DNA from 3 places in the Neorhizobium petrolearium genome. Region 2 is predicted to be linked to each of the others. Evidence: riboswitches for the same ligand, from Rfam matches in the RefSeq annotation. Region 2 holds a riboswitch; each other region holds the start of a gene.

Region 1 (7,646 bases), 1.7 Mb from region 2:
TTCCCTGTGGTTAATTTCACCTGGGAACAACGCGGATGCGGAAGCTTGGTTCCTCGGGAACCCGGCCCCGGGCCGATCACGAACGAGCGATCTGCGTCGCCGGCAGGAATGTCACGCCACGATCGAAAGCTTCGCCTGCTCATCCCCCTGCAGGCGGTTGACCATGAAGTTCGAATACCATTCGACGAACTGCATGACACCACCCTCATGGACCGCCGAATAGGGGCCTGGCTCATAGGCCGGCGAGCGGATGCCGAAGGCGTTCTCCTCGACGATCTGGCGATCCTGGTCGTTGGTCATGTTCCACACATGCGTCAACTCTTCGATATCGTAATCGACGCCCTCGACCGCATCCTTGTGGACCAGCCATTTGGTGGTCACCGCCGTTTCCTCCGGGCCGAGCGGCGTGACGCGGAAGGAGATCGCGTGGTCGCCCAGCATATGGTCCCAGGTGGTCGGATAGTGGAAAAGCAACATGGTGCCGATGCCGTCGATCGTCACGCCGTCTGAAAGCTGGCGGACGACGGCCTTCCTCCCCGACATGGTGTAGCTTTCAGCGCCTTCGATCAACGGCATGCGGGCGACGCGGAACTGGCCATCCGGAGATATCCGGAACTCGCTCGGCAGATTGGCCGCCTCGCAGCGCCGCCAGTGTTCGGTGATGACGGGATCGTCAATGGCGCCGGCCACACCGCTGACGGTCGGCGCTTCCGGGAACGTGCGGCAGAGCTCCGGGTGATTGCCGACACAATGATAGCACTCGCGGTTGTTTTCCCAGACGAGTTTCCAGTTGCCCTTTTCGATGATCGTCGACTGATGGGCGACCTTGGCTTCCGAAAGGCGATGCGGCGCCATGTAGGGCTCGATGGCCGCGCGGACGGGTGCGAAGTCCGGCGCCTCGTTGGCGAGGCAGATGAAGATATAGCCAGCAACGCTTTCGCAATGGACCTTCTTCAAGCCGAACTGGCTCTTGTCGAAATCCTGGCCCATCTGGCGGGCGGCCATCAGCGAGCCGTCGAGCTCGTAGGTCCACTGGTGGTAAGGACAGACGAGGCGGACTGCCGAACCGCTCTCCTTGGTGCAGACCCGGCTGCCGCGATGGCGGCAGGTATTGTGGAGCGCCCGGATCCGGCCGTCGCGACCGCGCACGATGACGACCGGATAATCTCCGATCTGCAGCGTGAAATAGCTTCCGGCCTTCGGCAGTTCGCAATCGTGGCCGACAAACAGCCAGTCACGGTACCAGATCATTTCGAGGTCGAGCTTGTAATAGTCCGGGTCGGTATAGAAGGCCTGTTCGAGGCTGAAGCCTTCACGGCGGTTCTTCAATTGCCGCAGGACCTGACTGCGAATTTCCATCTTGCCTTCCTCGTCAATGCTACCTTCAAGCGGCCTGCGGAAAGGACATGGAAAAACCAGCTGGCCTCAGCCTGCCAGTCTCCTTGTCCGAACGCCCGCCGCGATCGGTCAAAATCTCGTTCACTTCAGGCTGGTTTCCGGGCTCAGGAGCTGTCCCTTGCGGGACTGGCCTGGCGCCTTCCCGGGCAGCCTTTGCGGCTCTTTCCCAGTGGCTTCCGCCAGGCCTTCGAGCTCCACCACCGTTGCGGGGGCAGCGCCGGGCTTCGACCGGCTTCCCAATTCTCCGCCCCTCCCTAGCGGGGCGGCACCTTGAGCTTGAGGCGGATATAACCATCCTCCAAACTTGCCGCATAGATGACATTGCGACATCGGCAACCGCATTGACGACGGCCTTTCTCAAGCCTCGCGAAAGGGAAACTCGTCATTAAGAGTTGAATCCTAAAATCCCGGCCTCAATGGGAGCGGCGCCATCGTGCAGGCAAAGGCAAAGATCCGCTACTTCGAAGCTCCTCCGCCGGCTCCTCCTGTTCCGGCGGCGACAAAAACGACCGTGCATTCGGAATTTCTGCGGACCGGGCGCATCACACGCTACAAGCCAATCTGGGCACCGGAGGAACGCCGTTATCTCAGTTACACCGAGGTCGCGGAACGCACAGGCAAGCGATTGGAGGCCGCAGGCGAAAAAAGCCACGAGCGGATCAACGCCTTCCACCGCTCAATCCAGTTCCCTAAGGTCATCTTCCATCGCACGCTCGATGACCGTCCGCATCTCGGCTATTGCCACGTGACGGCCGCCCGGACTCTCCTCGCGTCTCGCGTGCCGGTGCGCTGGTCTTTCTACATCGCCAATTTCTTCTCTGAGATCGGTGAGGAGGAAGAGAAATTCTTCGAGCGCATCAGCCATATGAATGCGCGTATGTATTTCGCGGTCGCGATCGAAAGCGAGCCCGGCCAGCCTTTCCGGATCAACCGCTCGATCCGCAGGAACGGGCTCCTGTTCAGGACCCACGATCCGATGGAAGCGATCAAGAACGTGCTGATGCTCGGTGCTTCAGGCGACGCGCTTCGCGAAATCATCAAAAAGCTTTGACGGCGGACGAGTCCGCGTTATTGACGGCGAACATGACAGCCGAAATCATAGACATCACCACGGATCGCGAAAAGGCGCTCGAGCGCGCCTGTGCCGTCCTGGCAGACGGTTTTCCTGTCGCGATCCCGACTGAGACGGTTTACGGACTTGCGGCAGACGCCACCAATCCCGCCGCCATCACCCGAATCTACGAGACCAAGGGTCGGCCGCGCTTCAACCCGCTGATCTGCCACATGTCCGACCTCGCCATGGCCGAGCGCTATGCGGTCTTCGACCCCGTCTCGAAAAAGCTTGCCGAGACCTTCTGGCCCGGACCGCTGACGCTGATCCTGCCTTTGAGGCCCGAAAGCGGCATCCACTCGCTGGCGACGGCCGGGCTCGACACGGTCGGCATCCGCCTGCCGAAGGGTTTTGCCGCCGACCTCATCCGCGCCTATGGCAAACCGCTCGCCGCCCCCAGCGCCAACACGTCCGGCGGAGTAAGTCCGACGAGCGCCCGGCATGTGGCGGACGACCTGGGCGACAAATTGAAGCTCGTCATTGACGGCGGCGCAGCACCGGTCGGCGTTGAATCGACCATCCTTCGCGTCGAAAGTGGCGCACTCCGGCTGCTGCGGCCCGGCGGGGTTGCCGGAGAGGAAATAGAAACGGCAACGGGGCTGACCGTCATCCGGCCTGAAGGTCCCGCAGCGATCATCGAGGCGCCCGGCATGCTTGCCTCCCACTATGCGCCGGGTGCGAGCGTGCGGCTCAACGCCGATCATGTCGAGCCGGGCGAGGTGTTGATCCGCCTCGGCGCGGTTCCGGTGAAGGGAATCGAACAGGCCGCTGCAATTTTCGACCTCAGTCCCTCCGGCGATCTTGCCGAGGCGGCCGCAAATCTGTTCGATTACCTTAAGCGCGCCGATGCGACCGGTGCCACCCGTATCGCCGTCACACACATTCCGGGTCACGGTCTCGGCGAGGCGATCAACGACCGGCTGGCCCGCGCCGCAGCGCCGCGGAAATAAGAGGAGACGCCGATGGACATTTCGGGACCCAAACCAGAGCTTCTTGACCGCTTTGCGGCGATCGTCGGCGAAAACCATGTGCTGCGCGACCAGCAAGACCTCGCGCCGCATCTCATCGAGGGCCGCGGACTTTACCAAGGCTCCTCGCCAATGCTGCTCAAGCCGGGCTCCACGCAGGAGGTTTCGGCAATTCTCAAGCTTGCAAGCGAAACCGGCACGCCGATCGTGCCGCAGACCGGCAATACCGGCCTTGTCGGCGGCCAGACCCCGCGCACCGGCGGCAATGACCTGATCGTCTCGCTTGAACGCATGAACCGCATCCGCGATGTGGATCCGGTCGCCAATGTGCTTGTTGCCGATGGCGGCGCAATTCTTGCCGATGTGCAGAAGGCGGCAGAAGCGGTCAACCGGCTGTTCCCCTTGTCGCTCGGCTCCGAAGGTTCCTGCCGCATCGGCGGCAACCTTTCCACCAATGCCGGTGGTACGTCCGTGCTCGCCTACGGCAACATGCGCCAGCTCTGCCTCGGCCTCGAGGTGGTGCTCCCGACGGGGGAGATCTGGGACGGCCTGCGACGGCTCAAGAAGGACAATACCGGTTACGACCTGCGTGACATGTTCATTGGTGCTGAGGGAACTCTCGGCATCATCACCGGCGCGGTGCTGAAGCTTTTTCCGCAGCCTGTCGGCCATCAGGTGGCGCTCGCCGGCCTCAACTCGCCCGAGGATGCTCTCAAACTCTTCGAACGGGCCTCGAACCTCTGCGGCACGGCGCTGACCGGCTTCGAACTGATGCCGCGCATCGGCATCGAGTTTACCACCCGCCATATCGAAGGCGTGCGTGACCCTCTTTCGGATCCGCATCCCTGGTACGCCCTGATCGACATCTCCACTTCCGATTCCGCCGAGACGGCGCAGACCATGGTTCAGTCGCTGCTCGAACAGGGATTCGAGGCAGGTCTCATACGCGACGCGGTGATTGCCTCCTCAGTCGCCCAGCAGAGGGCACTCTGGCACATGCGGGAAAGCATGTCGGACGCCCAGAAGCCGGAGGGCGGCTCGATCAAGCACGACGTTTCCGTGCCGGTCTCGAAAATCCCGTCCTTCATGGCGGAGGCGGACAAAGCGGTGGTGGCAGCCGTTCCCGGCGCCCGCATCTGCGCCTTCGGCCATCTCGGTGACGGCAACATCCACTACAACATCTCCCAACCGGTCAGTGCGGACATGAAGGCCGACAAGGCCGCCTTCATCGCCCGCTGGCGGGAAGTCAACGAGATCGTGCATGGTATCGTGCTCGCTGCTGGCGGCTCCATCTCCGCCGAACACGGGATCGGCCAGCTGAAGCGCGACGAACTCGCCCATATCCGATCGCCGATCGAAATGGACCTGATGCGGCGCATCAAGAGGGCTTTCGATCCGGCCGGTATCATGAATCCCGGCAAGGTGCTCGTTCCATGAGCCGGGCGCCGAAGACGACGATCCGCATCGACCTCGACAATGGCGTGCGACTCGGCCCGGGCAAGGCGCAACTCCTCGAACTCATCGCCGAGCACGGTTCGATCCGGGCCGCCGGCGCGGCAATCGGCATGTCCTACCGGCGTGCCTGGCTGCTCGGCGACGAAATCAACCGGATGTTCCGGGAACCGTCGATTTCCACCCGCCACGGAGGAAAAAGCGGTGGTGGGGCCGGTCTCACCGAATTCGGCCGGGAACTGCTCTCCCGTTACCGGCGCATGGAAGAGGCAAGCCGCGACGCGATGCGCGCCGATCTCGACTGGTTGGCGGCCAATACGGATCTGAATTTCGAATCGTCCGACAAGAGCGACGAAACCTGAAACCCGACCAGCCCAACACTCGCCTTAGCCCATCCTGATCTGAGACAGTGCCCAGAGCGTATCGGCACTGATGCCGGCTGAACTGCCGCTGAGAATATCGGCCGCCGACGCGGTCGTCGTGGCATTGCTCTCGATGTCGTACATGACGGTGAACCGCCTGATCAGCTTGTCGAGCTTTTCCGGGTCGGACAAATCCTCGAGATCGAGATTCTTCTCGACCAGTTTCGCCTGCTGATCGACGTCCATATTGCCGATTTCCTCCGGCAGGCTGAACGTGATACGGAAGAACTCCATCAGCGCCTCATCGCCGAGGATGACATAGGGATCGGTGATGGTGTCGGCCATGCGCTGGAAATAGAGTGCCAGGCGGACACCCGCGTTTTCCTCGCCTTCCTGGGTTTCAAGCAGCTGCCGTATATAGTTGCTCTCGGTCGCAGCGATCTCGCCGCCGTTCTGGGCCTTGCCGGCAGCGCTGCGGTCGATGTCACCCTTGGCATCGAAGTTGAAGGTGCCGACGATCTGGGCAAATCTCTTGTCCGTTTGCGTATTGACGAAACTCGCCGGGTCGCTCAGATCGGAATTGAAGGCCTGTTTCAGGAAGTCGTCCGTCACCGTCGAGGGGTCTATCCCTTTCGAGGTCAGGAGGATATCGAGCAGCTTGCGGTCCGCCAGCAATTCATCGCGGCTGTCGATGCGCTGCATGGTTTCGGTATAGTATTTCGTTTCTTCCTCGGCCTTCTTCTTGGCAGCTTCCAGCTCATCGCCCTCAAGGAAGCGGGTCTTGCGCAGGATATAGTCCCTGGCGACATTGGTGATCGCCGCATTGGACTGGGCAAGCACCGGCGCGGTCACATCGCCATCCTTGCCGAAATTGAACAGCTTCGCGAGCGTGATGAAGCGCTCGTCCTTCAGCTGATAGATATAGCTGTCCGGATCGGAGAGGTCGCTCTTCAATGCGTATTTGATCGTCAATTTCGAGACGGAAGAGGGGTCGAGGCCGACTGCCTCCAGGGCGAACTCATAACTGGTCTGCGCGTCGCTGCTCAGGAAATCGTCAAGTGTTTCGATGGCCGCGAGGTCCAGTTTGTAGAACTTGATCGTCTTTGCAAGATCCTCTTCCTGCTTGTCATCCCAGCGGCTGAAATAGTTGCTGCGGGTCTTGCTGGTCTGCTGGGCGGTCTGGGCTTCACCGGCCGCAACCGTGCCGTCCGTATTGAAATTGAAGGCTTTCGCCAGTTCCAGATATTGCGGCCGGTCCTTGCCGTAGACATTGGCGTAGCTGTCGGGATCGTCGAGATCGCTGGTCAGAATCTGGTCGATCGTCGATTTTACGATATAGCTCTCGTTCAAGTCGAAGGCCGATTTTATGTACTGCAGGATACGCGGATCGTCTATCAGATCGGTGACGTTCGTCGCCGTCGCGATCTTCTGCTCGAAGAGTTCCTGATTGAGCATCGCTTCGGCATGCGTCACCTGCGTCTGCTTGTTGAAATAGCCGCCCACGATTTCCTGCAGCTTTTCCGCTGTTACGGCGCCGTCGGCCGGGACGGTACCGTCCGCATTGAACTGGAAATCCTCGGCGAGGGATTTCATCACTTTCAGGTAGGCGGCATCAGACTTTGTACCGCTGATGATCTTCGCCAGTTCGGCGCGCCGCTGGGCCGACTGCTCGACGGGAACCAGCTTGGCATTCAACTCTTCAAGACGGGGTTGCTGCTCTTCGAAACTGGCCTGATCCTTTGCGATCAGCGCCTCCGTCTCGGTCAGTTGCGTCTGCAAAGCGTCGATCTCAGGCTGCAGAACATCGGGATCGCCACCATTGTCCAATTCATCCTGCTTGGCGGCGATCTGGGCCTCAAGATCGGCCTTCAGCTGCTCCCCCAACGCAATCGAGTCCTGAAGTTCGAGAATCCCTTCCCGTTCCTCCAGTTCGGCGTCCTCGGCCACTGCGGCATCGTATTGGTCCAGCCGGCTGCCGTAAGCGGTATTGTAGTAACTGCCCGGATCATCCGGATCGCTGGTCAGCACGCCGCGGATGGCGGTGTAATTGTAGTATTTCCCATCAATGCCATAGGCAGTGAACATATATTCGCGCAGCCGGTCGTTCCTCAGGAATTCATCGACATTGTCGATGTTGCCGGTCGTCCCGAGCATCACCTGGAAGTATCGTGTGTCTTCCTCGATCTTGTCCGACTGCGAGGCGATCGTCTGATCATAGGTATCGAAGAGCTCTTCCATCTGGCCGTCCGATTGGGCGACAGCGACATCCGAGGTGGACGAACCGAAGTTGAATGCAGCGGCGAAATCCTTGTACCGATCATCGGTGAGGCGGTTGGCGAAGCTGTTATCATCGCT
Region 2 (7,646 bases):
ACCGTCATCAGAGTCTCAAGCGCGATGAAGAGCCTGCCGTTGTCGTTTCTGAGGGGGATGGTGCGAACCTCCCCCTCGTCAGCACCGAGCGCCTTTCCGGTTTCGAGCGAGATCACCCAGTTATGCAGCGGACAGGTGACGGCTTTGCCATGCACAATGCCCTGGCTGAGCGGCCCGCCCTTGTGGGGACAACGATCGTCTGTCGCAAACACCTCGTCTTCCGCCGTCCGAAACACCGCGATCCTGCCCTGCGGTGTCTTCACGCACCGCGCACCGCGCAGCGGAATGTCGGAAATATCGCCGATCAGATGCCAGTCCATAGGTCTACCTTCCTCCGTAATCGGTACGGGCCTTCGCTGGGGCTGTTAATCTCAGGACCTCAGGTGGCGGCCACTGGCTGAGCGGAGAGCCCCTGACGGTCGAGTTGCTTTACCGACAAGTGCATCCAGACGAGCGAGATTGCGACGATCAGAAAGAGCAGCACGAAGCAGCTGGACCAAAGGCCGGTCATGTCCTTAAGCACGCCGAAGGCGATCGGAAGAATGAAGCCGCCGAGACCGCCCATCATGCCGACGATACCGCCGACGGCGCCGACACTTTCCGGGTAATATGCCGGAATATGCTTGTAGACGGCGGCCTTGCCGAGGCTCATCATGAAGCCCAAAACGAAAATGACGACGATGAAGACGCCCGGCGTGATCCCGAGTGCGGAGCCGGTTCCGGCTGCCGGTAGCGAAAGGATGAGCGTGGCAACGGCCGATACCGCGAACATCGCATACATGACGCTGCGCGCACCCTTCCTGTCCGACAACACGCCGCCGAAGGCACGGAAGATGCTGCCCGGAATGGAATAGGCAGCCGCGATTATGCCGGCGACTCCAAGGTTGAAGCCATAGACGCCGACGAGATAGCGAGGCAGCCATAACGACAGGGCAACGAAGCCGCCAAAGGCGAAGAAATAGTAGAGCGAGAAGCGCCAGACCTGAGCGTTCTTCAGCGGTGCGAACTCCTGAAGCAGGCTCTTGGAAACAACACCATGCTCGCGGCGAAGGCGGAAGGCCGGATCATCCGTCGTGGTGAACCAGAAGACGATTGCCATCAACGCCAGCCCTACGGCCCAGATCTGCGCGACAGCCTGCCATCCCCATGCGATGAGCACGAACGGTGCAGCGAATTTGGTCACGGCCGCGCCGACATTGCCGGCGCCGAAGATGCCAAGTGCCGTCCCCTGCTTTTCGGCCGGGAAGAAGGGCGAGACGTAGGCGACGCCGACTGCAAAGGAACCACCGGCAAGGCCGACACCGAGACCGGCAATCAGCATCTGTGTATAGGTTTGAGCATAGGACAGCAGGAAAGTCGCCAATGCAGCGGCCAGCATGGTGAGCGTGTAAACGAGGCGGCCGCCATAACGGCTGGTCCAGACGCCAAGGAGGATGCGGATGAGCGAACCGGTCAGGACCGGCGTGCCGACCAGCAATCCGAACTCGGCTTCGTTCAGTCCGAGATCCTGCTTGATGCGGATCCCGATGATCGCAAAGATCGTCCATACGGCAAAACAGACGGTGAAGGCGATCGTGGACATCCACAATGCTTTGGCTGGTTCGCCGGCGGACATGGGCTGTGTTTTCTCAAGTACAGACATGGCTTCTCCAGGGCCCGACAAGGTCGTGCCGATCCATCGCTAGGGGTTAAAAACAAAAAGCCGCTGGCCAGGTACGCGGACACCAAAGGTGTGCGAGATATCCTGATCAGCGGCTTTGCCTGGGGCGCCCGTCGTTGGACGCTAAAAAATGCGGCCCTTTGGCCTCACCAGTTTAGAAGCAAGAGCTGTGCCAAATACGAAAAGGTAATTAAATCCGTTATTTCGCTCTCAAGTCATGCTCGCATCTGCCAAACATCAATCACATAGGCGCCAAAAATTGTGCAGTGCGCCCAAAATAGGCACGGGCTCAACCCCATATTCGGCACCGCGGGGACGACCCTGTGCCTTCAATCCCTCCTATTAGAGTTCAACGCCGGCAGGAGAGAATGAAGCGCCGGTAAAGCAGCGTTCTCAATCGGTTTCTCAGATTGGCGGTCTTGCGCTGTGCCGCGGCGATCGGCCGGTGGGAGGAAATCTCTATGTCCTCAAAGCCCGCCGCTTCGACCAACGGCTTAAGCCTCTCCACGGTAAGGCCCTCACCAAACGGCAGCCAGGCCATGATGTTCTGGTGCCGGTCACTCATGGCGCCATCATAGTGCGGATCGATTCCGCTCAGCCGGTCGATGAGACGGATGGCGTAAGACGCGAATTTCCCAACCGGCGTCGGCCTTGCCCAATCGCCGTCGAAGATCAGGAGTTTCCCTCCCGGCTTCAGGACCCGACACCAATCGGCAAGGGCCTGTTCAGGTTCAGTCAGCGTCCAGACGAGATGACGGCAGACGACGGCGTCATAGCTTGCGTCCGGCTCCATCGTCTGCTCCGCATCGGCAAGGATGAACCGTACCCGTTTCCGCCCCGCATGCTTGCGCCGCGCGACATTCAGCATTGCTTCGGAAAAATCGAGCGCCGTGACCTCGTGCCCCAGGGAGAGGAGCACATTGGTCACCTCGCCGGTGCCACAGGCAAGTTCGAGCACCTTGAGCGGTTCGTTGCCGAGGCTCCGACGGACTGCGGCGGCCCAGGCCTCAAGTTCCGGCCCAGGCGGTATGCGATGACCAAAGGCGAGATCGAAGGTTTCCGACCGCTTGGACCAATATTCGCGGATATCCTCCTTGAGGTGGTGGTTGCGTCCGTCCATGCTCACGATCCCCTATGTGCAATCGACTTCAGCCGTACATCTTTCCCGAACGATGATGCCGTATGGGGCGAACCCATGGCTATGTATGTAGCGGATGAAGCAACTGCCATCGCTGCCCTGATCGATCTCCGCCTCCACGCCGAAGACCTCCCGAATGCATTCGACCGTCAGCACATCGCTCGGTGCGCCGAGCGCCACCAGTTGCCCGCCCTGCATGACGGCAAGGCGGTCGCAGAACATGGCCGCATGATTGAGATCGTGCAGAGCCGCCGCCACAGTCAAACCTTGCCGACGCACCAGATCGAGCAGGCCGATCTGGTGGCCGATGTCGAGATGGTTGGTGGGCTCGTCGAGAAGTAGGATTCGCGGATGTTGTGCGAGCGCGCGGCCGATATGCAGGCGCTGGCGTTCGCCGCCGGAAAGCGTGTGCCACAACCGGCTGGACAGGTGGAGCATATCGACGTTTTGAAGCGCCGCCTCTACGATCGTGTCGTCCTCCGGCGACCAGGGCGACAGCGGCTCTAGATAGGGCGTGCGTCCAAGTTCGACCGCCTGCCGGGCGGTAATCCGCTCGCCGGTCTCCGCCTGCTGCTCCACTAGTGCCAACCGGCGGGCAACCTCGCGCCGCCCGAGCGTGCCGATCGGCACGCCGTCCAGCAGGACTTCGCCCGACTTCGGCTTGCGGATGCCGGCAAGCAACGCCATCAGGCTCGTCTTTCCCGAACCGTTCGGGCCGATGATGCCGAGAAATTCGCCTGACCGCACGTCAAGCGAGACATCGCGCAGGATTTCGGCGCCTCCGGCTGCCCATGAAACATTCCTGGCCGAAAGCATCATGCGCGGCCTCTCCTCTGTCCGAGAATCAAGGCGAAGGCCGGCGCTCCGATGAGCGCGGTGATCACGCCGATTGGCAGAACCTGGCCCGGAATCAAAATGCGCGACAGGATATCCGCCACAATCATGAAGGCGGCGCCGATCAGCGCTGCCGCCGGCAGGAGCACGCCATGGCGGATGCCGACCAGCATGCGCGCCGCATGCGGGATGACCAGCCCGACGAAGCCGATCGACCCTACGATGGAGACCATGACCGCCGTCATCATCGCGGATATGCCGACCAGCGTGAGATAGGTCCGGCGAACCGAAATGCCGAGCGAAGCGGCCGATTCTGCGCCGAAGGTGAAGGCATCAAGCGACCGGGCATGCCAGAGGCAGACCGCAAGGCCGAATAGAGCCGCAGGAATGGCGAGCCAGGCATCCGGCCAACGGACGCCGGAAAGATTGCCGAGCAGCCAAAACATGATGCCGCGCGCCTGCTCGGCGGTCGCCGCCTTGGTGACGATAAAGGAGGTGAGCGCGTTGAAGAGCTGCGAGCCCGCGACGCCGGCAAGGATGATGGCGGCCGTTCCCCTGCCCGCCTTGGCGGCCAAAAGGCTGACAAGCGCGAAGGCGACGAGGGCACCAATGAAGGCTCCCATCGGCAGCGTCAGGAGGCCCGCACCAACTCCCAGGATCGCCACGCCGACAGCACCGGTGGAAGCCCCGGCCGATATGCCAAGGATATAGGGATCGGCCAGCGGATTGCGCAGCAGCGATTGCAGCACGACGCCGGATAAAGCGAGTGAGGCGCCGCAGCAGGCTGCGACTACGGCGCGGCTTAACCGATAGCTCCAGACAATGCCTTCGTCGATCGGTTCCAGCGGATAACCCGCATCCCATAGCCGGTTAGCGACCGTCTTGGCGACCACCTCGAGCGGGATCGCTGTCTCACCGATCGCCGCACCCAGCCAAAGCGCGGCGACAAGGACGACGAGCGCAAGGAAAACCGCGCCCATTCGTCCGATTGAGGATATCGCCCGGCCCACTTGGAGGGTCACTTCGCAAGGCCGGCAGCGGCGATGGCATCGGCCAACGCCTCGATGCCTTCGATGGTGCGGATCGTCGGGTTCATCGCCTGTGCATCCATGTCGAAGACATGACCGTTCTTCACGGCCGGCATCAGGCTTGCGACGGGATCCGTCTCAAGGAACTTGTGCTTGGCTTCGATACTGTCCAGCGGATAACGCCGCCGCTCCATGGCGCCCGCCACGATCATGGTCGGATTGGCCTTGGCGATGGTTTCCCAGCCGATCGTCGGCCACTCGTCATCGGTCTTTATGATGTTCTCGATGCCGAGAGCCGACATGATATAGCCGGGCGCGCCATTCTTGCCTGCCATATAGGGATCAGAATCCTGCTGGGCGCTGGAGAACCAGAAGACGGCGGAAAGCTTGCCTTCCGCCGGGGCGACCTTGGCGCGGGCAGCCTCCTCGCGCCGCTTCAGGTCGGCCACGACCTCCTCGCCCTTGTCCTGGACGTTGTAGATCTTCGCGAGATCGCGGACTTCTCGATAGACGAGTTCCATGGTGAAGACCTGATGGCGGATGCCGTCGCTGGCGGCGGAATTTTCCTTGCCGATGCAATCGGATGGCGACGTATAGACCGGAATGCCAAGTTCCTCGAACTGCTCGGGCTTGGCGACCACGCCCTCGGGCCCGACCTGCCACTGGAACTGAACGGCAACGATGTCCGGCTTCTTGCCGAGCACGCTTTCGAAGCTAGGCTCGTTGTCTGCAAGCCGTTCGATCTTCGTATTCACATCCTCATAGCCTTTGAGGACCGGTCCGACCCAAAGCGCCGTACCGACCACCTTGTTCGCCAGCCCCAGGAGATAAAGGATTTCGGTGCTGCTCTGACCGATCGAGACCGTACGCGACGGTGCCTTCTCGAAGGTGACCTGCCGGCCGCAATTTTCGAGCGTGAGAGGATAGCTGGTTTCCGCCGCAGCGGCGCTGTGGAACAGGCCGGAGGCGATCAAGGAGAAGGCGCCGAGGCCAACATGCAACGGCCGTTTCAGAAAGATATGCATCGTGTTTCCCCGAAATGTGACGTGAACGCCGGCGGCAAGCCCGCGTGCCGGACGGTGGTGAGGCTCAGAATGCCCGTGAGGCAGCCCGATCAACGGAATAATCGTCGAGATTTGGGGGATACGAAGTGCCAGGGCGCCAAAAGGCGCGGATGATAGTCATGTCCTGCTCCTGTTCCGGGCATCCCCGCCCGTGACGATGGATCGATATTCGACGGCAGGTCTCCTGGCTTGCGGATATCTGTCGTCCATCTGCCTTCCCGCGCCGGACTGCGCAGTGGCATGGCACCTTTCGGCGCCACGAGGATGGACGGCAATCCGCTTACAGTTGCGGGGGCAGCCACGGTCTTGGATCCCCTTCGGGTCTCCGCACCGTGTTCCCATTTCATCCCTTCGCATTGAACTCGGGGAACCGTCACTCGCCAGATAAAGACCACTCGAGATCGCAGTCAAGTGGCGAATGATTGTGAGCGAGCCATTGGCTTCTCCCGATGTCGGCATTTATGTAATGTAATATCATTACATATGCAAAGGATGCTCACCTGTCCAGCGGCTTTCAATCTCAGCCGTCTTTTTTTGTTTCAGAGCCGGAGCGCAGCAAAATGCCGATGAAATATCAGGAGGGAAGGCTACTTTGGCTTGGTCGCGCAAATCGCATACCGATCCTGCACCATGCGCTCGAGCCCGCGCAGGAAGGGCATCTTGCGGGCTTGCGCCCAGTGGATGTCGAACAGCTTGCGATCGACGACAATGTCCTCGAAACCGGCTTGACGCAGCAAATCCACAATCGCTTCCGCCGGCATTCGTTCGGAGAAGTAGACCCGTGATCGGATGCTTTGATGCCGTGCCATCATCTCTGGCGCCATGTGGCTCACAAGCTGCTTGCCTGTCATTTTCGCCCAGAACTTCTGAAGGCTCTTGACCCAGGTTTCCTTGCCCATGTTTCCGTCGACGATCAGGACCTTCCCCCCTGGCTTCAGGACGGAGAGCCATTCGCGGAAAGCCGCCGGCGGATCGACCAGCGTCCAGACCAGGTGGCGGTTGGTGATGGCGTCGTAGCTCTCCTTCGGCTCCATCGTGTTTTCCGCGTCGCCCGAGACGAAACGGATATCCGCGCCTCGCGTCTTCGCCTTGGCGCGCGCCTGCGCCAGCATCGCATCCGACCAGTCGAGGCCCGTCACCCTGAAGCCAACGTTGTTCATCAGGTGCGAGATGACCGCCGTGCCGCAGGCGAGATCGAGTGCCGCCCGGCCTTCTCCTTCGCCCAGATGCTTCCTGATCAACCGTAGCCATCCTCTCCGCTCCTCTTCGGAGAAGATTTCATGGCCGACGCTCTCGTCGAACGTTGCAGCCCTTTCCGACCAGAAATCACGAATTTCATCGCGGATAGAGTAATTGGTGTTCATCAGGTTCATCACAGCCACCCCTGCACATCAGCACTTTGGAAAAGCTCTAAAACATAAAACTTGATTCCAAAAGTCATAATTCTTATGCCTGTTGACATTATCAGTCATCGGGGGAGTTTCCAGATGAATTTCATGAAGTTGTCTGCAGCAACTGCGGTTGTGCTTGGAGGCCTTCTGGCCTCGCCTGCAATGGCACAATCCTTCACGGTGAAGGACGTGGCTGGCCGCGAAGTAGCCTTCGACAAGCCGGTCGAGCGCGTCATCCTGGGTGAAGGCCGCATGCTCTACGCCGTGGCGCCGATCGAAAAGGAGGATCCCTTCGCAAAGGTCGTCGGCTGGCGTAACGACCTGTGGACGACCGACAAGGACGGCTTCAACACCTATGTCACGAAGTTCCCGAAGGGCAAGGAACTTCCCTTCCTCGGCAACCTGACGGATGGCACGCTACAGACCGAGACGGTCGTCAAGCTCAATCCCGATGTCGTGCTGCTCCCGATTGGCAGCAAGCAGGCCGCCGACGAAGTCAAACTCGAGGATATGCTGAACGGCATCGGCGTG
Region 3 (7,646 bases), 2.5 Mb from region 2:
GCAATCCGCGACAAGGTAGATTTGCCGAACTACGGCGAGTTCGATGAAAAGCGTGTCTTCATTGCCGGCGAAATGCCGGGGCCGGTGAATTTCCGCGGCGTCAGGCTCGGCGTTCCGATCTGCGAGGATATCTGGGGTGAGCTCGGCGTCTGCGAGACTCTGTCGGAAAGCGGCGCGGAGATCCTGCTCGTGCCGAACGGCTCGCCCTATTATCGCGGCAAGATGGATATCCGCCATCAGGTGGTGCTGAAACAGGTCATCGAGACCGGCCTGCCGATGATCTATGCTGCGCAAGTCGGCGGCCAGGACGAACTGGTCTTCGACGGCGCGAGTTTTGCCTTCAATGCGGACAAGACACTTGCCTTCCAGATGGACCAATTCCAACCGGCGGTGACGGTGACGGAATGGAACAGGGTCCACGATACCTGGCGCTGCACCGATGGGCCGATGGCGCGCATCCCGGAAAAGGAGGAAGCGGATTACCGCGCCTGCCTGCTCGGCTTCCGCGATTATGTCAACAAGAACGGCTTCAAATCCGTGATCCTCGGCCTGTCCGGCGGCATCGACTCGGCATTGTGCGCGGCCATCGCCGTCGATGCACTGGGTGCGGAGCGGGTGCGCAGCGTGATGCTGCCTTACCGCTACACCTCCGAGGAGTCGCTGAAGGATGCCGCCGATTGCGCCCGTGCGCTCGGCTGCCGCTACGATATTGTGCCGATCGCCGAGCCCGTCGAGGGTTTTTCGTCGGCGCTCTCGGAGCTTTTCGATGGCACGGACGAGGGCGTTACCGAAGAGAACCTGCAGAGCCGGGCGCGCGGCACCATTCTCATGGCGATCTCCAACAAGTTCGGTTCGATGGTGGTGACGACCGGCAACAAGTCGGAAATGTCGGTGGGTTACGCGACGCTCTACGGCGACATGAACGGCGGCTTCAATCCGATCAAGGATCTCTACAAGATGCAGGTTTATGCGCTTGCTGCCTGGCGCAACCAGCACCTGCCGCCGGATGCGCTTGGACCGTCGGGCGCAGTGATCCCGAAGAATATCCTCTCCAAGGCGCCGTCGGCGGAACTCAGGCCTGATCAGACGGACCAGGATTCGTTGCCGTCTTATCCCGTCCTCGACGACATTCTCGAATGCCTGGTGGAGATGGAAATGGGCACGGAGGAGATCGTCTCGCGCGGCCACGACATCACGACCGTCCACCGCATCGAGCATCTGCTTTATCTGGCCGAATACAAGCGGCGGCAATCGGCGCCAGGCGTCAAGATCACCAGGAAGAATTTCGGCCGCGATCGGCGTTATCCGATCACCAACCGGTTCCGGGACCGATAGGTGACCGATCATTTGACCGGGTGAGACGGGAAGATCGGGCGGCTCCACTTGAAACGCTGATCATGGCTTGGCATAACGCCTCCGTCAGGTGCCTGCCTTGCGCAGGAGAATCGGGAATCCGGTGGGAAACCGGAACGTGCCCAACGCTGTGAGGCGGACGCTTGGCCGCAATTCGAAAGCCACTGGAATTTCCGGGAAGGCGGCGGCAGGGGCGGATGAAGCCAAGTCAGAAGACCGGCCTGGCAAGATAGATCGAACCGCGCGGACGGCGGCGAGGTTTCTTGATGCTCCTGCGCGTTCGCGCAGGCGGCGTCAGCATTGTTGGGGATAGACGATGCAGCCCGATCCTTTTGCGCATGCCTTGATATCTGCAGGCGAATTTCCGGAATGCGACCGCGCTGCGGTCTATCGCGTGATCGAAACCCGCCGCGACGTGCGCGACCAGTTTCTGCCGGACCCGCTTCCGGACGACCTCGTGATGCGGCTGCTCGGCGCCGCACATTCGGCGCCCTCGGTGGGGTTCATGCAGCCATGGAATTTCATCCTCGTGCGGGATCCCGAGATACGCCAGGCGGCATGGAGTGCCTTTTCGCGAGCCAATGACGAGGCGGCGGAAATGTTTCCGGAGGAGCGCCGCGACATATACCGCAGCCTGAAGCTCGAAGGCATCCGAAAGGCGCCGCTCTCGATCTGCGTGACCTGCGATCCGGATCGCGCCGGGCCGGTCGTCATCGGCCGTACCCATGATCCGCGCATGGATGTCTATTCGACCGTCTGCGCCGTGCAGAACCTGTGGCTTGCCGCCCGCGCCGAAGGGGTCGGCGTCGGCTGGGTGAGCATCTTTCATGAGGAGGATCTGCGCGCCCTGCTCGGCATTCCCGAGCGGATCAGGATCGTCGCCTGGCTGTGCGTCGGCTACGTCGATCAGCTTTATCGGGAGCCGGAATTGGCGGTGAAGGGCTGGCGCGAGCGGCTACCGCTCGAAGACCTGGTTTTCACCGATCGATGGGGCGAGTGCTGACAACTACTGCTGCGGCTGCGGCCCGCTGGATTTCGGATGGGCGAGGTCGATGTCTTCCTCAGGCAGGAATGTCGGGCCGACCATACGTACCTTTTTGTTCGGATCGTAGGGACGTTCCGGCCCCGGCAGGTTCGGCTGGGCGGCAGCCGCCTGCGGCTGTTTGACACGCAGATCGATGATGCCGGAGTAGGGCTCCTCCTTCGGCAACTCGATACCCTGCAGCTTCATTCTCTCCTTGCGGTCCTCTTCCACATCGGAAGGAATGCAGTTGTTGGAGCGGATTGCAGCCAGGATCGCGCCGCGCTCGCCGGAGGAGCGAACCAGTTGCCGGGCATTGTCTCTTTCCGCAACAAGCGCGTCGCGGCTTTGCTCCATGGCATCGAGCGTCTGCCGCATCTGATCGCAGACTTCGTCCTTCGGGCCGCCGAGGACAACGACACTGCCCGTGCCGCAGCCCGCCCGGCGCATCTCGATCCTGAGCCCGCGGATTTCGCTGTTCTGGTCGCTGAGTTCCCGCGCATAGCGCCGTATCTCGGCCGTGTTGCCGATGATCTGCGGTGCGTTGTTGAGCTGCCGGTAAAGGGCTGCACAGGTCGCGATATCCCGCGCGGAGGCCGCGGCGGGAACAAGCAGCAGCGGGGCGATCATCAGGCCGCAAAGGCGCATGAGGTATTGTCCGGCTCTCTCCAATCACATGATTGCATCATGGAGCAGGCCGGTTGACAATATCATAAAATCCGCTGCCCAAAGATTATTACTTAATTATCATGTGGTTATATTTAAAATTTAAAGTTGAATCTCCAGATCGGGTTGCGATGCTTCCACCACCGCAAGCGCAGCCATGTTCACGACGCCGCGCGAGGTGACCGAGGGCGACAGGATATGCACCGGCATGGCGGCGCCGAGCAGGACCGGGCCGACATGCAGCGCGTCGGTCATGTTCCGCACGACGCCGAGCGAGATGTTCGCGGCATCGAGGTTCGGGAAGATCAGCAGGTTGGCGTCACCAGTCAGTGAACTGTTCGGCATAGCACGCTTGCGCACCGTTTCGGAAAGCGCCGAACCGGCCTGCATTTCGCCGTCCACTTCCAGGCCAGGAGCCTGTTCGCGCACCAGCTTCAGGGCACTGCGCATCTTCTGGGCGCTTTCGGAATCCCGTGAGCCGAAGTTCGAATGGCAGATCAGCGCTGCCTTCGGGAGGATGCCGAAGCGGCGGACTTCCTCGGCCGCCAGGATGGTGATCTCGGCGATCTCCTGCGCCGACGGATTGTAGTTGACGAACGTATCGGCGAGGAAGAGCGCGCCGCGCTGAGAGATCACGAGGCTGAGCCCCGAGAAGGCGCAGACGCCCGGACGCCGGCCGATGATCTGGTCGACGTCCTTCAGGTGCCGGTCATAACCGCCCTCGACGCCGCAGATCAGCGCATCGGCTTCGCCGCGTTTCACCGACAATAAACCGATCACCGTATTGTTGGTGCGCACGATGGTGCGGGCGCTTTCCGGGTTGATGCCCTTGCGGCCGACCAGGGCGAAATAATCGTCAACATAATCGCGGTAGCGCGGATCGTCTTCCGGATTGACCACGGCGAAATCGACATTCGGGCGGATGCGGATGCCGAAACGCTTGAGCCGGGCTTCGATCACCGACGGGCGGCCGATCAGGATCGGCGTTGCCGTCTTTTCCTCCAAGAGCACCTGGGCTGCCCGCAGCACGCGTTCGTCCTCGCCTTCGGCAAAGATGACTCGCTTCCTTTCGGCCGTCTTGGCGGCGTTGAAGATCGGCTTCATCACGAAGCCGGAGCGCCAGACGAAACGGTTCAGCTGGTCGAGATAGGCATCGAAATCTTGGATCGGCCTCGACGCGACGCCGCTTTCAGCGGCAGCTCTGGCGACGGCCGGCGCGATGCGCAGGATGAGGCGTGGATCGAAGGGCGAGGGGATCAGGTAATCCGGACCGAAGACCGGCGTATCGCCGGAATAGGCGCGTGCGGCAACGTCGGAGACTTCTTCGCGCGCGAGGGCTGCGATCGCCTTGACCGCCGCCATCTTCATGTCCTCGTTGATCGTCCGGGCGCCGCAATCGAGCGCCCCACGGAAGATATAGGGGAAGCACAGCACGTTGTTGACCTGGTTCGGGAAATCCGAGCGGCCGGTGCAGATCATCGCGTCCGGGCGCGCTGCGCGCGCAAGCTCAGGCATGATTTCCGGAGTCGGATTGGCAAGCGCCATGATCAGCGGCTTCGGTGCCATGCGGGCGAGCAGTTCCGGTTTGAGCACACCCGCGGCGGAAAGCCCGAGGAAGACATCGGCATCGTCGATGCTGTCGGCAAGTACGCGCTTGTCACTCTTCTGCGCGTAGATCGCCTTCCATTCGTCCATCAGCTCGGTGCGGCCTTCATAGACGAGGCCCTCGATATCGTGGACCCAGATATTCTCCCTCCTTGCACCGAGCGAGACGAGGAGATGCAGACAGGCGAGAGCCGCGGCACCGGCGCCCGACGTGACGATTTTCACGTCGGCGATATTCTTGCCGGCAAGCTCCAGTCCGTTGAGGATCGCGGCGGCGACGATGATCGCGGTGCCGTGCTGGTCGTCATGGAAGACTGGAATGTTCATTTTTTCGCGAAGCCGACGCTCCACCTCGAAACATTCCGGCGCCTTGATGTCTTCGAGGTTGATACCGCCGAAGGTCGGCTCCAGCGCCGAGACGGTCGAGACCATGGCATCGATACTCGCCGCATCGATTTCGATGTCGAAGACGTCGATGCCCGCGAATTTCTTGAAGAGAACGGCTTTCCCTTCCATCACCGGCTTCGAGGCGAGCGGTCCGATATTGCCGAGGCCGAGTACGGCAGTACCATTGGAGATGACGGCGACAAGATTGGCGCGGGCGGTGTAATCCGCCGCCATATCGGGATTGTCGCGGATCGCAAGGCAGGGTGCCGCCACCCCGGGCGAATAGGCGAGCGCCAGGTCGCGCTGGTTGCCGAGCGGCTTGGTCGCCTGGATTTCCAGTTTGCCGGGGCGGGGATAGCGGTGGAAGAACAGCGCCTGTTCATCGAGATCGCCGCTGGCTGGCGTGGCGGTCGATTTCGGTTTTTCTTGCGCGTTCATGGTTCCTCCTGGCTTGTCTTGTTCTGTCTCTGCTGGATCGAAAGGAGAGAGTCCTCCTTACATCAATCGACCCGACGGAACAGCAGCTAATTTGCGGTCGTGGCGGAAATCGGAAGGAGAGCGGGAATGACGCTCGGCTGCCCTCAGGAGCGGCTTTTCCATGTTTTGTCATCATCCTGAAACACGAGTCTGGTTTTGGAAATCACGAGAGGCGGCAGCGAAAGGACGACTTCGTGACCGGTCAAGTGGATACAAGGCATTTCAGAACGCTTTTCATTTCGGACGTGCATCTGGGTTCCAAGGCCGCCCGAACCGATTTTCTCCTGGATTTCCTGCGTTATCATGAAGCTGATACGCTGTTTCTGGTCGGCGATATCGTTGACGGCTGGCGCCTGAAGCGCAACTGGTACTGGCCGCAAGGCTGCAATGACGTCGTGCAGAAGCTCCTGCGCAAAGCGCGAAAGGGCGCCCGCATCGTCTATATTCCCGGCAATCACGATGAGTTCCTGCGTTCGTTTCCGGGAATGCATTTCGGCGGCATCGAAGTGGCCGAACGCGCGATCTACGAAATGGCGGACGGCAAGAAATACCTGATCCTGCACGGTGACGAATTCGACGTGGTCGTACGCAATGCCCGTCTGCTCGCCTATCTCGGCGATTGGGCCTATGACGCGGCGATCGCCATCAACGTCGTGCTTGCCGCCGTCCGCCGCCGCCTCGGCATGCCCTATTGGTCCTTCTCCGCCTGGGCGAAGCTGCAGGTCAAGCATGCGGTCAACTTCATCGGCGAGTTCCAGCGTGTCGTGGCCGAGGAAGCCCGCCGCAACAATGTCGACGGCGTCATCTGCGGCCATATCCATCACGCGGTGATGGAAGATATCGAGGGCATCCATTACGTCAACACCGGCGACTGGGTGGAAAGCTGCACGGCGATTGCCGAGAACCACGACGGCACGCTCGAAATGATCTCGTGGCAGAAGATCGGCAACACGGCCGAGATCAAGGCTCTGCCGAAGCCGCAGTCGGTCGAGGATATGCAGGCCGCTTGAGAAGCGGCCGTGGATGGCGGATCGTATCAGATGGCTATTTCTGGCCATAGGCAGGGTCGGGGCGCTTGTGTTAGGTAAGCTGGAAATTTCAGCAACCTGCCCGTGAAGTCGTGATTCCTCCCCATACGGCGCCTCCAGCGCCCCGGTTATTCCAACTGCGCTGTGCCCTTGCCTACGGAGCGCCGCTCGGGGTCAATGGCATTATCTTGCCCTACCTGCCCGTCTGGCTCGACGCACTGGCTTTCACGGAATTCGAAATCGGCATCATATTGGCGATGCAGCTTCTCCTGCGCGTGCTTGCAGCGCCGGTATCGGGCTTTTTCGCAGACCGCCTGAGCGAGCGGACTTTGATTCTTGCATGGTCCGGCGCGCTGTCGTTGTTGACGGCCCTGGCCATGTTCTTTGTTCGTGACTTCTGGTCGGTCCTTCTGGTCATCGGGATTCAGGCGGCTGTGTTTGCGCCTTACCCGCCGATCGTCGAATCGATCGCAGTGACCGGAGTGCGCCGCTGGGGGTTCCAATACGGATCGATGCGCGTCTGGGGTTCCATTGGTTTCGTGGCCGCGACCCTTTTCGTCGGCGAGTTGCGCGGCGTCTGGGGCGTTCAGGCCATCCCTTCGGCCATGGTGATCGGTTTCCTGCTGACGGTCGCCGTCGCCTTCGCAGCACCCAGGCTCGGGCGGGCGGCGACGCGGCCCGGAACAGACAAGGCGCTGCAGCCGAGTTCACTTGGACGGTTCGATCTGCATGTATTGATGATCGGTGCGTCGGTGGCTCAGGCCAGCCATGGAATGTTCTATACGTTCGGCACCATCCATTGGCAGCAGATCGGGCTATCGAGCGGTTCGATCGGCGTGCTGTGGAGTGCGGCGGTTCTTTCCGAGATATTGGTCTTGTTTGCGGCCGGGCGGATTGCGAGACGCCTTTCACCCTGGTCGCTGATGCGAATCGGCTGCGCGGTTGCCGTTGTCCGCTGGACGCTGTTCCCGTTGCCGCTGGGCTTTTGGGGTTATATGGCGCTGCAGGTCGCGCACGCCTTCACCTTCGCTTTCGTGCATATCGGGCTGCAGCACAGGCTGGTGGAAACCGTGCGCGAAGATCAGGAGACCTCGATGCAGGGCGCCTAT

The links. A riboswitch is a leader RNA that binds a small molecule or an ion and turns the genes downstream of it on or off. The one in region 2 is predicted to bind cobalamin.
Region 1: linked by a shared signal. The riboswitch ahead of QEO92_RS02555 (aromatic ring-hydroxylating oxygenase subunit alpha) and the one ahead of QEO92_RS21050 (ABC transporter substrate-binding protein) in region 2 are both predicted to bind cobalamin.
Region 3: linked by a shared signal. The riboswitch ahead of bluB (5,6-dimethylbenzimidazole synthase) and the one ahead of QEO92_RS21050 (ABC transporter substrate-binding protein) in region 2 are both predicted to bind cobalamin.

What each region holds. Positions count from the first base shown of each region.
Region 1 covers NZ_CP123000.1:494,875-502,520, reverse strand. Annotated here, with positions in the region: gene QEO92_RS02555 (aromatic ring-hydroxylating oxygenase subunit alpha) at 112-1,359, opposite strand; cobalamin riboswitch at 1,471-1,686, opposite strand; gene QEO92_RS02550 (DUF6656 family protein) at 1,832-2,449, shown strand; gene QEO92_RS02545 (L-threonylcarbamoyladenylate synthase) at 2,482-3,459, shown strand; gene QEO92_RS02540 (FAD-binding oxidoreductase) at 3,472-4,914, shown strand; gene QEO92_RS02535 (winged helix-turn-helix domain-containing protein) at 4,911-5,291, shown strand; gene QEO92_RS02530 (DUF1217 domain-containing protein) at 5,316-7,646, opposite strand, start outside.
Region 2 covers NZ_CP123000.1:4,318,621-4,326,266, forward strand. Annotated here, with positions in the region: gene nirD (nitrite reductase small subunit NirD) at 1-320, opposite strand, end outside; gene QEO92_RS21030 (MFS transporter) at 380-1,642, opposite strand; gene QEO92_RS21035 (class I SAM-dependent methyltransferase) at 2,010-2,780, opposite strand; gene QEO92_RS21040 (ABC transporter ATP-binding protein) at 2,793-3,617, opposite strand; gene QEO92_RS21045 (FecCD family ABC transporter permease) at 3,614-4,612, opposite strand; gene QEO92_RS21050 (ABC transporter substrate-binding protein) at 4,651-5,685, opposite strand; cobalamin riboswitch at 5,882-6,114, opposite strand; gene QEO92_RS21055 (class I SAM-dependent methyltransferase) at 6,312-7,097, opposite strand; gene QEO92_RS21060 (ABC transporter substrate-binding protein) at 7,212-7,646, shown strand, end outside.
Region 3 covers NZ_CP123000.1:1,798,440-1,806,085, forward strand. Annotated here, with positions in the region: gene QEO92_RS09260 (NAD+ synthase) at 1-1,335, shown strand, start outside; cobalamin riboswitch at 1,405-1,592, shown strand; gene bluB (5,6-dimethylbenzimidazole synthase) at 1,670-2,356, shown strand; gene QEO92_RS09270 (hypothetical protein) at 2,360-3,022, opposite strand; gene QEO92_RS09275 (NADP-dependent malic enzyme) at 3,143-5,470, opposite strand; gene QEO92_RS09280 (UDP-2,3-diacylglucosamine diphosphatase) at 5,704-6,519, shown strand; gene QEO92_RS09285 (MFS transporter) at 6,726-7,646, shown strand, end outside.